2 regions of the Symbiopectobacterium purcellii genome follow, and region 1 is predicted to be linked to the other one. Evidence: predicted binding sites of a transcription regulator. Region 1 holds the regulator's gene; the other holds the start of a gene.
The links. Region 1 encodes PhoB, which activates phosphate uptake and scavenging genes when phosphate is short. Its sites were predicted from a motif close to CTGTCATAAAACTGNCNNAT; they were not measured.
Positions count from the first base shown of each region.

Region 2: glpT (glycerol-3-phosphate transporter) is a predicted target of PhoB. The motif match lies at 5,258-5,277, and genes of this name have one in related genera.

Region 1 is NZ_CP081864.1:3,983,648-3,991,094, reverse strand. Features, by position in the region: gene K6K13_RS18580 (AAA family ATPase) at 1-1,632, opposite strand, end outside; gene sbcD (exonuclease subunit SbcD) at 1,629-2,852, opposite strand; gene phoB (phosphate response regulator transcription factor PhoB) at 3,322-4,011, shown strand; gene phoR (phosphate regulon sensor histidine kinase PhoR) at 4,078-5,400, shown strand; gene K6K13_RS18560 (PstS family phosphate ABC transporter substrate-binding protein) at 5,413-6,357, shown strand; gene K6K13_RS18555 (cobalamin-independent methionine synthase II family protein) at 6,718-7,447, shown strand, end outside.
Region 2 is NZ_CP081864.1:4,723,583-4,731,029, forward strand. Features, by position in the region: gene K6K13_RS21990 (pirin family protein) at 1-684, opposite strand, end outside; gene glpC (anaerobic glycerol-3-phosphate dehydrogenase subunit GlpC) at 958-2,160, opposite strand; gene glpB (glycerol-3-phosphate dehydrogenase subunit GlpB) at 2,157-3,419, opposite strand; gene glpA (anaerobic glycerol-3-phosphate dehydrogenase subunit A) at 3,409-5,064, opposite strand; gene glpT (glycerol-3-phosphate transporter) at 5,376-6,725, shown strand; gene yigL (sugar/pyridoxal phosphate phosphatase YigL) at 6,774-7,447, opposite strand, start outside.

The DNA of each region.
Region 1 (7,447 bases):
CCCTTTGCTGGCGCTATTTTGCTGTTGTTGACGCAGGTTGCTGAGTCGTTGTGTCAATTCTCCGAACTGCCGCCGCGCTTGTCGTGCTCGCTGGTGTGCCGCGTAACGTTCACGCAAACCGGCAATCGGATTCGCCGTTTCTGCCTGTTGCCACACCTGTTGCTGCTGTTCGCATTGATGCTGCAAGGTGTCGTAGCGCTGCTGTTGCGCGCTACGCTGTTCGATCAGTGCCACCTGCTTGCGCGCCAGCTCTTGTTCCGCGTTTGTCAGGCGCTGCTGCTGCGTACCATTAGCGGTCAGTTCTCCAGACAGGCGTTGCTGCTCCTGAAATGCCGCACGCCACGCGCCAAGCTGCTCGCTCCAGTGACGGTGATGGGGATGCTGCTGCTGGTAGTTGAGTCGGGTTTCTCGCTGGATTTTCAATGTATCGCGCTGACGAAGCAACTCCGCCAGTTGCTGTTGTTCGTTATCACGCTGCGTTTGCGTTTGGGTCAACGCTTGCCGATGTTCGGCACAACGCTCCCCTTGGCGTGCGATTTGCTGATCGAGCGGTATTACCTGTTGCGCAATCAGTCCTTCTTCCTGCTGGCGTGCTGCATTGTGTTGCTGCTGTGCTTGTTGCGCTTGCAGCAACAACTGCTGTTGCTGCTGATGTGCTGTCTGACTGGCAGTGTGCTGCTGGGCTAACGCCGTTTCACGCGTTTGTGCTGCAACCCGAGCCAACTGAGTGCGTTCGCGCTCGCGCTGCAAGGGGCGCAATTTTTCTGCTGGTTCGTCACGTTCCAGCCGTAATCGATCGGGCTCGGCATCACGTTGAGCCTGCTCGGCTGCCTCGGCCTGCTGCTGCTTTTGGCGTAAGTCCTGCTGAAGAAGCCGTTCTTGAGTCAGCCATTGCTGGTGTGTCAGTGCTTGCTCACGTTTTTCCCGCAACCCTTTCTCTTCCTGCTGTCGCTGCGTCAGTGCTGCCAGTACGGTTTGTCGCTCACTGTCATCCAACAATGCAATGGCCGAGGCGCGTGCTTGTAGCGTGTCCAATGCCAGCTTAACGGCCTTATGCTGCTCATAGATCCGACTGGAAATCTCGCCATAGATCACCGTTCCGGTCAGCTCTTCCAGCAGTTCTGCACGTTTATTCTGTTCGGCATTGAGAAACGCGGCAAATTGCCCCTGTGAGAGCATCATTGAACGGGTAAAACGCTCAAAATCCAGCCCGGTAATACGGACGGTGTGAGCCAGTTTTTCGGACAACTTTTGCGTGAGGATCTTACCGTCTGCGATCAGCGCCAGCTCGGCTTTCGGGGTTTGCAGGTTGCCGTCTGCCGCATCTTTGGCGCGGCGTTGACTCCAAAACGCGCGATAGCCGATGCCTTTGACCTCAAACTCCACTTCAGCCAGACAGTCGGCGGTGTTGCGCGTCATCAGTTCGTTTTGCGTAGCGGAGAGCGTATTCAGCCGCGGTGTCTGGTGATAAAGCGCCAGACAGATGGCATCCAGCAGCGTGGTTTTGCCCGCGCCAGTCGGGCCGGTGATGGCAAACAGCCCGTTGCTGGCAAACGGCTCCTGCGTGAAATCGATCTTCCATTCGCCTTTGAGCGAGTTAAGGTTTTTTAACCGTAAACTCAGGATTCTCATGCTTGCGGCGCTCCTTCGGTGACGTCGCGGACTATGTCATCGAACAGTGGGCGCAGCCGTGCTTGCTGTTCCTGTGCTATGTCGGTCAGCGCCAGTTTGCGTTCGAAAACGTCCTGTGGGGATAATTCGTCCAGCGTTTCTTTCTTTTCGCGCGCAATCGCCTGCATACGCTGCTCACGGTTGCGCCGTAACAGCAACACGTCGACGGGCAATGTGTGCGTTACCTGCTGAATACGCTGCTGCATGTCGCTAAGGTAGGTGTCGGTGGCGATCTCAATATCCAGCCAGATGCGTTGCCCCGCTTTGGGAGCGGGTAGGTTGTGCAACTGCTGCTCAATGTCCGCCAGATTGCCTTTTATCAGGCGCATCGGTTGCGTCACCGGTACGGGCAGTAGCGTTATCTCCGGGGGAACGCCTGGCGGGAAGTCGATCAACGCGACCGATTTTTCACTGCCAAGTTCATCAAAACTCAGGGCAATCGGGGAACCGCTGTAGCGGATATGCTCGCTGTGTCCTACGCGTTGTGGGCGGTGGATATGGCCAAGGGCGATATAATCGGCAGGCGGAAAGGCCTGCACCGGGTAGGCATCGAGCGAGCCGATGTAGATCTCGCGTACCGCTTCCGAAGCGGTAACCCCGACCGTAGTCAGGTGTCCGGTGGCGATAATCGGCAGGGGTACTGCTAGCGTGTCGCGTAAATCGCAGGCGTGCTGGTAGCATTGCGCGTAATGTTCGCTGATGGCGTCCTGCAAGGCGACCTGTTTTTCCACGCCGGATTGACCTGCCAGGCTGCGCAGGATGTCGCGTGGGCGTAGGAAAGGGATGGCGCACAGAATTGCGCCGGGCACACCTTGACGGGTATTGAGTGCAAATACCTGCTGCGTTGCATCCTCGGTGACGTTGGCGATAACACGGGTATTGAGGCACGCCAGCAGGTCCCGTGATTCATTCAGGGTCGCCACCGCATCGTGATTTCCGGCCAGCAACACCAACTGGCACCCGGTGGTGCGCAAAGCTACCACAAACCGGTTGAGCATCTCGCGTGCGTAACTCGGCGGCGCACCGTTATCAAAGATATCACCGGCCACAATCAGCGCATCGACCTGATGGTCGGTTATCTGCTCGATGAGCCAGTCGAGAAACGCTTGATGCTCAGGTGCGCGGCTTTTAGTATAAAAATATTGGCCAAGATGCCAGTCTGCGGTGTGAATGATACGCATGGCGTTTCCTGTTAGACGTGCTATCGCGTGTAGGGCGATTATACCCTAAATAATTCGCGTTGCAGGAAGGCGGTAAATGAACGAATCCCGATGAGCTTACTCAGGTAAGTGATGCGGGTGACAAATCTGCAGGGAGCAGATTTGAACGCCGTGTGCGGCGGCCTCGTAAGAGGTGAGGCCCAGGGATGGGCCGAATAATGAATGCAGCCAACGCATCTGCAACGTGCAGTATGACGGGTATAAGCAGTGAGGGCGGAGACTGTCGTTATCACCGTGAAAATTTTGGAAACAACTGCTAAACAGGGTGTTACCTTCAATGTGGGTTTTCATAAATCTGTCATAAAACTGACGCATACTGCTTTCGCCCACAGAAGATAAGCCGCTCAGGCACCTTTTAGGTAAAGTGGGCAATGGTGAGATTTCGTTATTGTTGACGCGTTTCATACGCTGACTAACGGCAGGATGAACAATGGCAAGACGCATACTGGTCGTAGAAGATGAAGCGCCGATTCGTGAAATGGTGTGCTTCGTGTTAGAGCAAAACGGCTATCAGTCCGTTGAAGCGGAAGATTATGACAGCGCCGTGACGCGTTTGTCCGAGCCCTATCCGGATTTGGTGCTGCTGGACTGGATGCTGCCAGGAGGCTCGGGGTTGCAGTTTATCAAGCACATGAAGCGCGAAGCGCTGACGCGGGATATCCCGGTTATGATGTTGACGGCGCGTGGAGAAGAGGAAGATCGCGTGCGTGGGCTTGAGGTTGGTGCGGATGATTACATCACCAAGCCGTTCTCGCCTAAAGAATTGGTCGCACGCATCAAGGCGGTGATGCGCCGTATTTCACCGATGGCGGTGGAAGAGGTGATCGAAATGCGGGGGCTGAGCCTAGACCCAACCTCGCATCGCGTTACCACCGAACAGCACGCACTGGAGATGGGGCCGACCGAATTCAAGCTGCTGCATTTCTTTATGACGCACGCTGAGCGTGTATACAGCCGCGAGCAGTTGCTCAATAACGTTTGGGGAACTAACGTTTATGTTGAGGATCGTACTGTGGACGTGCATATTCGTCGCTTGCGCAAGGCGCTGGAAACCAGCGGACACGATAAAATGGTGCAAACGGTCCGGGGAACGGGGTACCGTTTTTCTACGCGTTATTGATGTGCGTGTGAGCCATAGCGTGCGCGACATCGTGGCTGAATACCGCCAAAGCGGAGAATTTTTAACGTGTTAGAACGTCTTTCGTGGAAAAAGCTGGCATCGGAGCTGGCTTTTTTTTGCTTGCCCGCCCTGCTGCTGGGATTGATTTTCGGCTACCTGCCCTGGTTTATGCTGGCGGCTGTGCTGGTGGTACTTGGCTGGAATTATTACAACCAGCTTAAGCTCTCCTACTGGCTGTGGGTCGATCGCAGTATGACGCCACCACCCGGACGCTGGAGCTGGGAGCCGCTGTTTTACGGGCTGTACCAAATGCAGCTGCGTAATCGGCGGCGGCGGCGTGAGCTGGCTTTGCTGATCAAACGTTTTCGCAGCGGTGCCGAGTCGCTACCCGACGGCGTGGTGATCACTACCGAAGAGGGCACCATTATCTGGTGCAACGGCTTGTCCCAGCATTTGCTCAGCCTGCGTTGGCCTGAAGATAACGGCCAGAATATCCTCAATTTGTTGCGCTATCCCGAGTTCACCCAATACATGCGCCAGCAGGATTTCACCCGCGCCTTGACCCTGCAATTGATCAATGCTCACCATGTTGAATTCCGTGTTATGCCTTACTCGGAAGGGCAATTGTTGATGGTGGTGCGCGACATCACCCAGATGCACCAACTGGAAGGGGCACGGCGTAATTTCTTTGCCAACGTCAGCCATGAATTACGCACTCCGCTCACTGTGCTGCAAGGCTATCTGGAGATGATGCAGGACGATTCGCTGGACGGTGCCTTACGCAGCAAAGCACTCTCGACCATGCAGGAGCAGACGCGGCGCATGGACGGGTTGGTGAAACAGTTGCTCACGTTATCGAAAATCGAAGCGGCGGCACCGATCAATCTGTCGGAAAAGGTCGATGTGCCACGTATGCTGCGCATACTGCAACGTGAAGCTCAGACGCTGAGCCAGGAGCGTCATGAAATTGTGTTTCGCATCAACGATGGGTTGAGCGTTTATGGCAATGAAGAGCAGTTGCACAGCGCCTTCTCCAATCTGGTGTACAACGCGGTTAATCACACGCCGGATGGCACGCGCATTGAAGTGTGCTGGCAAAAAATCAGCCAAGGCGCGCAATTTCAGGTCAGCGATAATGGTCCTGGTATCGCCGCCGAGCATATCCCTCGCCTGACGGAGCGTTTTTACCGCGTGGACAAAGCCCGATCGCGCCAAACGGGTGGCAGCGGATTGGGGCTTGCCATCGTCAAGCATGCGCTCAGCCATCATGATTCGCGGTTGGAGATCCTCAGTGAACCCGGTGCCGGAGCACGTTTTATGTTTACGCTTCCTAACCGGTTGATTGTCCCTGCCTCTCTGTCGGAGAATAGCACCACCCCTTCGGCTTGATGGATATGACCTATGATGCCAGCCCCGCGTTTTTCGGGTTTATTGCTCTGTACTGCGCTGTTACTCAGTGGCTGGAGCCACATTGCGCGCAGTGAGCAAATGCTGGCGGGTAACCTCTCCAGTGCCGGCTCTGACACCTTGGCGACGCTGATGGCGTTTTGGGCCGCCGATTTCAACCAGCATTATCCCAGCGTTAACGTACAGATGCAGGTGGCGGGGTCGTCATCGGCACCGACGGCACTTGCCTCCGGCGCGGCACAGCTTGGTCCGATGAGCCGTGCCATGAAGGCCAGTGAGATTGAGGCCTTTGTGCAACGCTACGGGTATCCACCATTGGCTGTGCCAGTGGCGATGTATGCGCTGGTGGTGTTAGTGAATCAGGATAATCCGCTGCCGGGGTTGAACGTGCAACAGCTCGATGCGCTGTTCTCCATTACCCATCGCTGTGGGGCGACGCAAACCGTCACTCACTGGCGCGACCTCGGGTTGAGCGGGGAATGGGCATCGCGCCGCGTGTTGCGCTACGGGCGTAACTCAGCGTCGGGCACCTACGGTTTTTTTAAGCAGCAAGCGCTATGTGGCGGTGATTTCTTGCCGCTGGTGAATGAGCTACCGGGTTCTGCGTCGGTAGTTCAGGCTGTGGCCACTTCCACACAGGCGATTGGTTATGCCAGCATCGGTTTTCGCGCCAGCGGAGTGAAAATGTTGCCGCTGGCGGCGCAGGGAAACGACTACGTTGCGCCGACGGTGGACAATATTCGCAGTGGGCGTTATCCCTACGCGCGCTATCTCTATATTTATGTCAACAAAGCGCCAGAGCGCGCGCTGGATAGCCTGACGGCCGCCTTCATGGATCGGGTTCTGTCTACCACTGGGCAAAATCTGGTGAGTCAGGATGGCTATCTTCCCTTGCCTGAGCCTGTGCGCGTTACCGCACGCCAGCAACTCGGCCTGTAACACGCCATCATTCTCACCCATCACCGTCATTCCCGCGAAGGCGGGAATCTTGTGCAGGTGAAACGCGTTCATTCTGGTAGCCATCCCCGGCTTTCGCCGGAAATAACCAGGGGAAAAGTGACTTTTTCATCAGTCTGACGTGAATTTTATTCATGTTAGTCGCGGAAAGTGAAAATTATTCTATTGCCCTCACTCTGCTGCCATGACAGGATTTACCTACCTTCTAGCCGTCCAGATGTCTAAATAAATATAAGGCGTGATTACTGTGCGTTGTGACTATTCATTTTGAAACTACTTTGCAATGCCGCTTGCCTCACGCTGCAACGTACGGGCGCGGTTGCGAAAGATCAGGAGTTTATCATGGCTAAAGTACTTCCCCCTTTCCGCGCCGATGTGGTCGGTAGCCTGCTGCGTCCCGCCGCCATCAAAGAAGCACGCCTGCAATTCCAGTCCGGTGCCATTAATGCGGAGCAACTGCGCGCCGTAGAAGATGCAGAAATTTTGCGTGCAGTTGCGTTGCAACGTGAAGCCGGGCTTCAGGTGGTCACCGACGGTGAATTCCGTCGCGCTTGGTGGCATTTCGACTTTTTCGAAGGGCTGAACGGGGTAGAGGCTTTCGAAGCGGACCACGGTATCCAGTTTAACGGTATCCAAACCAAGTCTCGTGCCATCAAGGTGACGGGCAAAGTCAGCTTTAACCAACAGCACCCGATGCTGGCGCATTTTCGCTACCTGAACAGCATCGCGGGTGATGTGACCGCCAAGATGACGATTCCTAGTCCGAGCGTGTTCCATTTCCGTGGTGGACGCAAGGCCATCGACAGTCAGGTTTACCCAACGCTGGATGCTTATTTCGACGATCTGGCGCAGACCTGGCACGATGCGATTCATGCTTTCTACGCCGCAGGCTGCCGCTATCTGCAACTGGATGATACCGTATGGGCTTACCTGTGCTCAGACGATCAAAAACGCCAAATTCGCGAACGCGGTGAAGATCCGGAACAGCTGGCCCGTATCTATGCCGACGTGTTGAATAAAGCATTGGTAGGCAAACCAGCCGACCTGACGATCGGTTTGCACGTATGCCGTG
Region 2 (7,447 bases), 740 kb from region 1:
CAGATCGAACAGCAAGATTTCACTCTGTTGCGTGGCGCGTATCGAGAGGGTTTCTTCGTCCCATACCGCCAGCGCATCGCTTTCGCCAGCTGCCTGACCGTTGATTTCCACCTCGCCCCGTACCACCTGAATCCACACGCGACGGCCCGCCGGCACCTGATATACCGACTGTTCTTGCGCTTCCAGCGCCCAACGCGACAGCGTCATGTCCTGATACACCTTCAACGAACCGTCGCGCGCATCGGGTGATAACACCAGTTGACGGCCCTGCGGTGCGTCAAAGCGTCGTTGCTCATAACGCGGCGTGATACCCGCTTTTTCCGGAATGATCCAAATCTGATACAGATGCAACAGCGCATCCTGACTGGCATTGTATTCCGAATGGCGGATCCCGGTGCCTGCGCTCATGATCTGAAATTCACCCGCCGGAATCTGCTCCTTGTTTCCCATGCTGTCCTGATGTTCCACCGTGCCGGACAGCACATACGTCAGGATTTCCATGTCTTTATGCGGGTGAGTACCAAACCCTTGCCCACCTTCAATGCGGTCCTCGTTGATCACGCGTAACGCTGAGAACCCCATAAAGTTGGGATCGTAATAGTCTGCAAAGGAGAAACTGTGCCAGCTATCCAGCCAACCGTGGTTTGCATGGCCACGCGCCTGCGCCTGTCGTAAATAAATCATATCGCCTCCACAAATGTTGTCGTTATGTTAAGTCTACCGGGAGGCGGCGAATAAGAAAGCGTAAAAAACTCATCGCTCAGTTCAAAAAATTTAAAAGAGGTGGTGAGGATGGGGCAAAAAAAAGCCAGCACCCGAGCTGGCTAAATAAACACTGGAAGCAATGTGAGCAATGTCGTGCCTTCACAGCGAGTCAGTCAGCGCATGAAAACACATGCGTGCGTCTCTCTGGAATGCATGACAATAATAATCATTATCATTCGCGTCTGTAAAGGATTATTTTTCCGTCGCCAGAGCGCGTGCTAATAACGTGATCGGGTGCTCACACGGTTTACTGGTCGACATCTCTACCTGCCATTTGCAGGTTTCACAGTCCGTGATCACCATGTCCACCCCACTCTCCTCTATCTGGCGGAACAGCGGCGCGCCAATTCCCTGCGAAGTGGTGTAGTTTTCCTTTTTAAATCCGTAGGTTCCGGCGATACCACAGCACTGGGATTCCAGCACCACCAGCTCCAATCCAGGAATGCGGCGCAGTAAATCCAGCGTGTAGGAAGTCCATCCCATTTTCTCCATATGGCACGGCGTGTGATAAGCCACACGCAACGGATTAAGCGGCAGCGTTTTACCTTGCTCTAACAGGCGATACAGCTCACGCGTCACCAGCGTAATGCTATCGCGCACCGCATGGTTATCGACCCCCAGCAAATGCGGGTATTCGTCACGTAGCGTCGCCGTGCAGCTTGATGACGTCGCCACCACCGTGAGATTTTTACCCTGAACCGCGCCTTCCAGATAGCCCACGTTTTGTTGCGCCTGCTTTCTCGCCTTGGCATGAAAACCGTTAGCAATCAGCGGCACGCCGCAGCACTTCTCTTTCTCCAACAGTTGCACACCAATCCCCATCGCATTGAATACACGGATCAGATCTTTGCCCAACTGTGGATGGTTGTAGTTAACGTAGCAGCCGTGGAAATAGGCGATTTGCTCGCTAAACTGTTTTTGCGCTTCGGCTTGTTGACGATACCAACGACGAAAAGTGCCGAACGAGTATTTTGGCAGCTGACGGCGGTGGTCAATTTTCAGTGCTTTATCCAACAACTGGCGCACCGGTTTCAGCCCGGTCGCCGCGTTCACTAACGGCGCAAACGGCGTGGATACCGTTCCCATCAGGTCGGTATGACTAAGGATGGTGTCACGCAGCGAAGGGCGATGCGGACTATAACGTGCTTTGGCGCGCTGAATGATATCGCCAATTTTTACATCCGACGGACAGGCCACTTCGCAGCGTTTGCAGTTGGTGCAATATTTCAGCGCCTCGTCATACAGCGCCGGATCTTTCAGACGCAGACGTTCACCGTCTGGCCCAGCCTGCTTCGGCCCCGGATAAAGCGGATTCACCCGGGAAACCGGGCAGTAAGTGGTACACACGGTACACTTGATACAGTTATCAAAACTGGTGTCATTGAGCAGGCTCATGCGACCTCCCCTTGCAGCAACGTATCGGCAACCGACAACGCGCTCAATAAAGATACCCCCGCGCCACAGCCCTGCGCCAGAGGGTCAAACCCTGCCAATACCGCGCCAATCGCATAGACACCGGGCACCGTAACGCCCTTGATACGCGGACGCAGCTTCTCGTCGGTTTCCACACCGAACAGGCGATACGGCTGAGGTGCCAGCACCTGTTCCCGGCTCCAGTCGCTACGTAGAGCGGCATAGTGCACATCAAGACCAAATACCGGTTCTACAACGCGATCAAACTCTGCCACCAACCCATTGTTAAAGAAACTGCCGCTGGCAAGTACCACCTGCTGAGCCCGCAGCGGGATATCGACGTGATTACGGGTATAAAGTGCCTTTTCTGTTTCCCCCAGAACGGCACGCTCGACTTTATCACCCGGCATCACCATGCCACCCAATTGGCGAAAACGGCGCACCATCGCCTGATGCAAGCGAACGCCCGGTAACGACGGCGGGAGCGTCGGCAACAGACTGACGGGTTTGCCCAAGGCGCTTTGCAGCATCGCCACAGCATCCGGCGTGTCCAATCCCAGGCAAGCCGGTAAAATGACGGCATCGTGATCAGCGCTCAACCGCGTCAATTCCGCCAGCAATGCGCTGGCGTTTTCCGGCAGATCCAACACGCGGGCGATATTTATCGCGCGGAACTCGCTGGGGTTACCGCGCAGACGATCCAACGCGGGCAGGCGTAAATCGGCACTCTTTGCCGCAATGCCCTGCGCTTGCAGCGCATCCGCTACGATAGAGGATTGGAAATCCAGAAAGCCTTCAATGCCCACAATCAGCGGGGCGCGCCACGCCAGCGGTTTACCCTGTTCCCGCGTAACAATTTCCGGTGGACTCAGCCAGCATGGGCGATATTTGCCGAGCGGCGTCAAGCGTAGGTGGTTATGCTGATGGCTGCCCGTCATGGTCGCGCCACAGCGCGCCAATAAAGCCTCTGCTTCTGGCACCCAACGGCGTACGGCGGCTTCCCCCATTAGCGAATAGGGATGCTCAGGAGCCTGACTTGCCAGCGCTGACAGCGCTTCAAGGGGCTGGTGAACCGGCTCACCATCCGGCAGAAAAGACAGCAGATCCAGCGATCCTGAAGAAAAATGCAGGGCGCTTTGCCCTGAACTGACAATGGCGCAGTGTTTTCCTTGCTCTGATAAACGAATACCGCAGGTGAGCCCGGCTAACCCGCCACCGATAATGACGACGTCATACCGCATGTTGTTCCTCCTGCTGATCTTCAATACTCAGCCCACACAAGCCTTGATACACCCAACTGGTGAATTCGCTTTCACGCAGCGCGTTACCCCATGCGATGGGGCGAACGCCTTTCCAGCGCTCGTTTAAAAACTGGCTCAACTGTGCCAACGCTTGCGGCGGTGTCGATTGCCCCAGCTTGCACAGCAATCCGGCGGCACGGCACGCACAAAGCTCGCCCTGGCAGGTTCCCATTCCGACACGGGTACGCCGCCGCAGATCGATCAGGTTGTTGACCTTGAGTGCGTCCACGGCATAGCGCACTTCACCCGCCGTCACCGCTTCGCATTCACACACCAGACTGCTATCGGCGTACTCACCAGACAACACGCGCGCAGCGCGGTCGCCATGGCGATAAATGGCGGAGCCGCGCAGCGGCGCAGAAAACGCGCGTGTGCCTGACATTGCGGTTGCGGGTTGCGCCGCCGATTCACTGGCTGAACCGGGCAGTGGCCGCTCTGCGGTGGTACAGCGCGCACTGTGCCCCAGCTTTTCACACACCTTGTCGGTGACCCACTCCGCAATCAGGCGATACGTCATTAATTTGCCGCCAGTGATGGTGACAAACCCTTCCAGCCCATCACGGCTGGCGTGGTCAAGCAGCACAATGCCGCGGCTTACGCTGCGCCCACTCGGGTCATTGTCGCTGGCCACCAGCGGACGCACGCCCGCATAGGCACGCAAAATGCGCGTTTGCGCCATCATCGGAGCCAGTTTCGCCCCTTCACGCATCAGGATCTCGACTTCTTGCGGCGTGACGGACATGTTGTCTATCTGGTCATAGTCCACGCGGGTTGAGGTAGTGCCGATCAGCGAAATGGTGTCACCTGGCACCAAAATGTCGGCATCGGCAGGCTTACGGCAGCGGTTGATCACCATATTGTTGATACGGTGGCCGAGAATCAGCAATGCGCCTTTGGCAGGGAACATGCGCACGCGCAGATCCACATATTCGGCAATGCGCTGTCCCCAAATGCCGGCGGCGTTAATCACCACTTGTGCGTAGAGATCGAGAGTGCGTTGTTGTTTATGGTCGAAAACGCGCACGCCGGTGACACGATCGCCCTGCCGTATCAGTCCCAGCACTTCGTGATAGGTCAATACTTCCGCCCCGTGTTCACAGGCATCCACCATATTGGCAGTGGTGAGGCGAAAGGGATCAACGGAGCCATCCGGCACGCGTACCGCTCCAATCAGCTGCGGGTTGGCAGCAGGCTCGAGGCGCAGCGCTTCCTGCGGATCAATCGCCTGCGCATTGATACCCGCCTGATGGCAGGCCGCGATAAACTGGGATTGATAGGCCAGATCGTCTTCGGGCAATGTCAGGAACAGGCCGTCAGTAGGTTCCACACAGTGCCGGGCGATACGGCGTAAAATCTGGTTTTCTTCAATACATTCGCGTGCGGATTCACTGTCGGTTACCGCATAACGCGACCCGCTGTGCAGCAACCCGTGGTTACGCCCGGTCGCCCCTGTTGCGATGTCAAAGCGCTCCAGCAGCAGGCAACGCAGTCCCCTGAGTGCCAGGTCACGCAAGGTTCCCGCGCCAGTTGCGCCGCCGCCAATCACGATAACGTCGGTTTCGCGGTAGGCTGTGCTGTTTTCCATGATGGTGTCACCTTTCCGGATCTTCATTAAGGGTATTCAGACACAGAAAAGAAAAAAAATGATTGATAAAGAGCAAATTCGAGCAAAAAACGAAAATAACGAACCGAGTATGTAACCGTTTCGCGATAAAAGTCACACCAATATGAGGTCTATAGGGGAGCATTTTGTTAAGCAAAGCACAATAATTGCACGACCATCATAAAAATGTAACATTTTAGCGGTGGCTCACATTGAAACCCTGCGCCATTTCGGTACCATACGCGCGATTTAGCACAAAATAATTATCGCTTTTAAGCGTATTGGAGAACGTTATGCTGAGTATCTTTAAACCCGCCCAGCACCAGCCCAGAGTGAGCGACGATCGGGTCGACCCGCTATACCGTCGTCTGCGCTGGCAGATTTTTTTTGGGATCTTTTTCGGTTATGCCGCTTACTATCTGGTAAGAAAAAACTTCGCACTCGCCATGCCGTACCTGATTGAACAGGGGTTCTCTCGCGGCGACCTTGGCTTTGCGTTGTCAGGGATTTCTATCGCCTATGGTTTTTCCAAATTTATCATGGGCTCCATCTCCGACCGTTCCAACCCGCGCGTATTCTTACCCGCTGGGTTGATTCTGGCCGCGGCAGTGATGCTGTTTATGGGCTTTGTGCCTTGGGCAACGTCAAGCATCGCCATCATGTTTGTGCTGCTGTTCCTGTGCGGCTGGTTCCAGGGCATGGGGTGGCCGCCGTGCGGACGTACCATGGTGCACTGGTGGTCGCAGAAAGAGCGCGGCGGTATTGTTTCTGTCTGGAACTGCGCCCACAACGTGGGGGGCGGCATCCCGCCGTTACTGTTCCTGCTGGGGATGGCCTGGTTCCATGACTGGAGAGCGGCACTCTACATGCCGGCATTCGGTGCGATCCTGATTGCGGTGTTTGCCTTCGTGATGATGCGCGATACCCCGCAATCCTGCGGCCTGCTGCCGATTGAAGAATACAAAAATGACTATCCTGCGGATTACACCGAAACCTCAGAAAAGGAGCTGACGGCAAAAGAGATCTTCATGCAGTACGTGTTCCCGAACAAACTGCTATGGTATATCGCGATCGCTAACGTGTTCGTCTACCTGCTGCGTTACGGTATTCTCGACTGGTCACCGACCTACCTGAAAGAAGTGAAGCACTTCGCGTTGGACAAATCCTCTTGGGCTTACTTCCTGTACGAATATGCAGGGATCCCCGGCACGCTGATTTGCGGTTGGATGTCTGACAAGGTGTTCAAGGGCAACCGTGGTGCCACTGGGGTGTTCTTTATGACACTGGTCACCATCGCCACCGTGGTTTACTGGCTGAACCCTGCCGGCAACCCTGGCATCGATATGGCCTGTATGATCGTGATCGGCTTCCTGATTTACGGCCCAGTCATGCTGATCGGTCTGCATGCGTTGGAATTGGCACCGAAAAAAGCGGCGGGCACGGCAGCAGGCTTTACCGGCCTGTTCGGTTACCTCGGCGGGTCCGTTGCGGCCAGCGCCATTGTTGGCTACACCGTTGATTTCTTCGGCTGGGACGGCGGCTTTATGGTGATGATCGGCGGCAGCGTCATCGCAGTGCTGCTGCTGTTTATTGTCATGGTTAATGAGAAGAAACATAAGGCAGAAATGGAAAAACGCGCCTAATCGCGAGATTCCTCTGTCTGCTGGCGGCCTTGGCCGCCAGCAACACCGTCACTCCGCAGAGAGAAACAAACGACGCAGCACCTGCGCTACCGCATCCTCTGCGTTGCTGCCAATAACCTCCAACTGCGGCAGTAAATCTTTCAGGCGCTGATGCGCATTGCGCATAATGCATCCTTTACCGGCCATCGACAGCATTTCAAAATCGTTCATGCCATCGCCAAACGCAATGCACGATGTCAGAGTATGGCCCATCAGCTTGGCGACTTGCTCCAACGCATGGCCTTTTGATACGCCGCCCGCCATCACTTCCAGGCAGCTCAGCGTGGAAAAGCTCACGTTAACCCGATCGCCCCAGCGCGCATTGATTGCCTCTTCCAACGGCAGCAGCTTCTCGTGACTGTCACAGGTGAAGAACACTTTGCTCACACCGTCGGTGCCGAGCAGACCCGGTTCGAACAGTTTGTATTTGAATACCGACTCCTGAAAAAAGCGTTCCTCTTCCGGGCGGGAGCGGCTCATAAACCATTCATCGTCGCGGTAGACGTGCGTCAGCATCTCCGGGTTGTGGTACACCATACCGTAGAGATCGTGTGCGATGTCCTGATCCAGATTGTGGCTGAAAATCAACGCTCCCTGGGTGTTGTGCACGCGCGCGCCGTTAGAGGTGATCATAAAGGCGCTGATGCCCAGTCCGTCACGAATCTGCGCCACATCCAGATGAT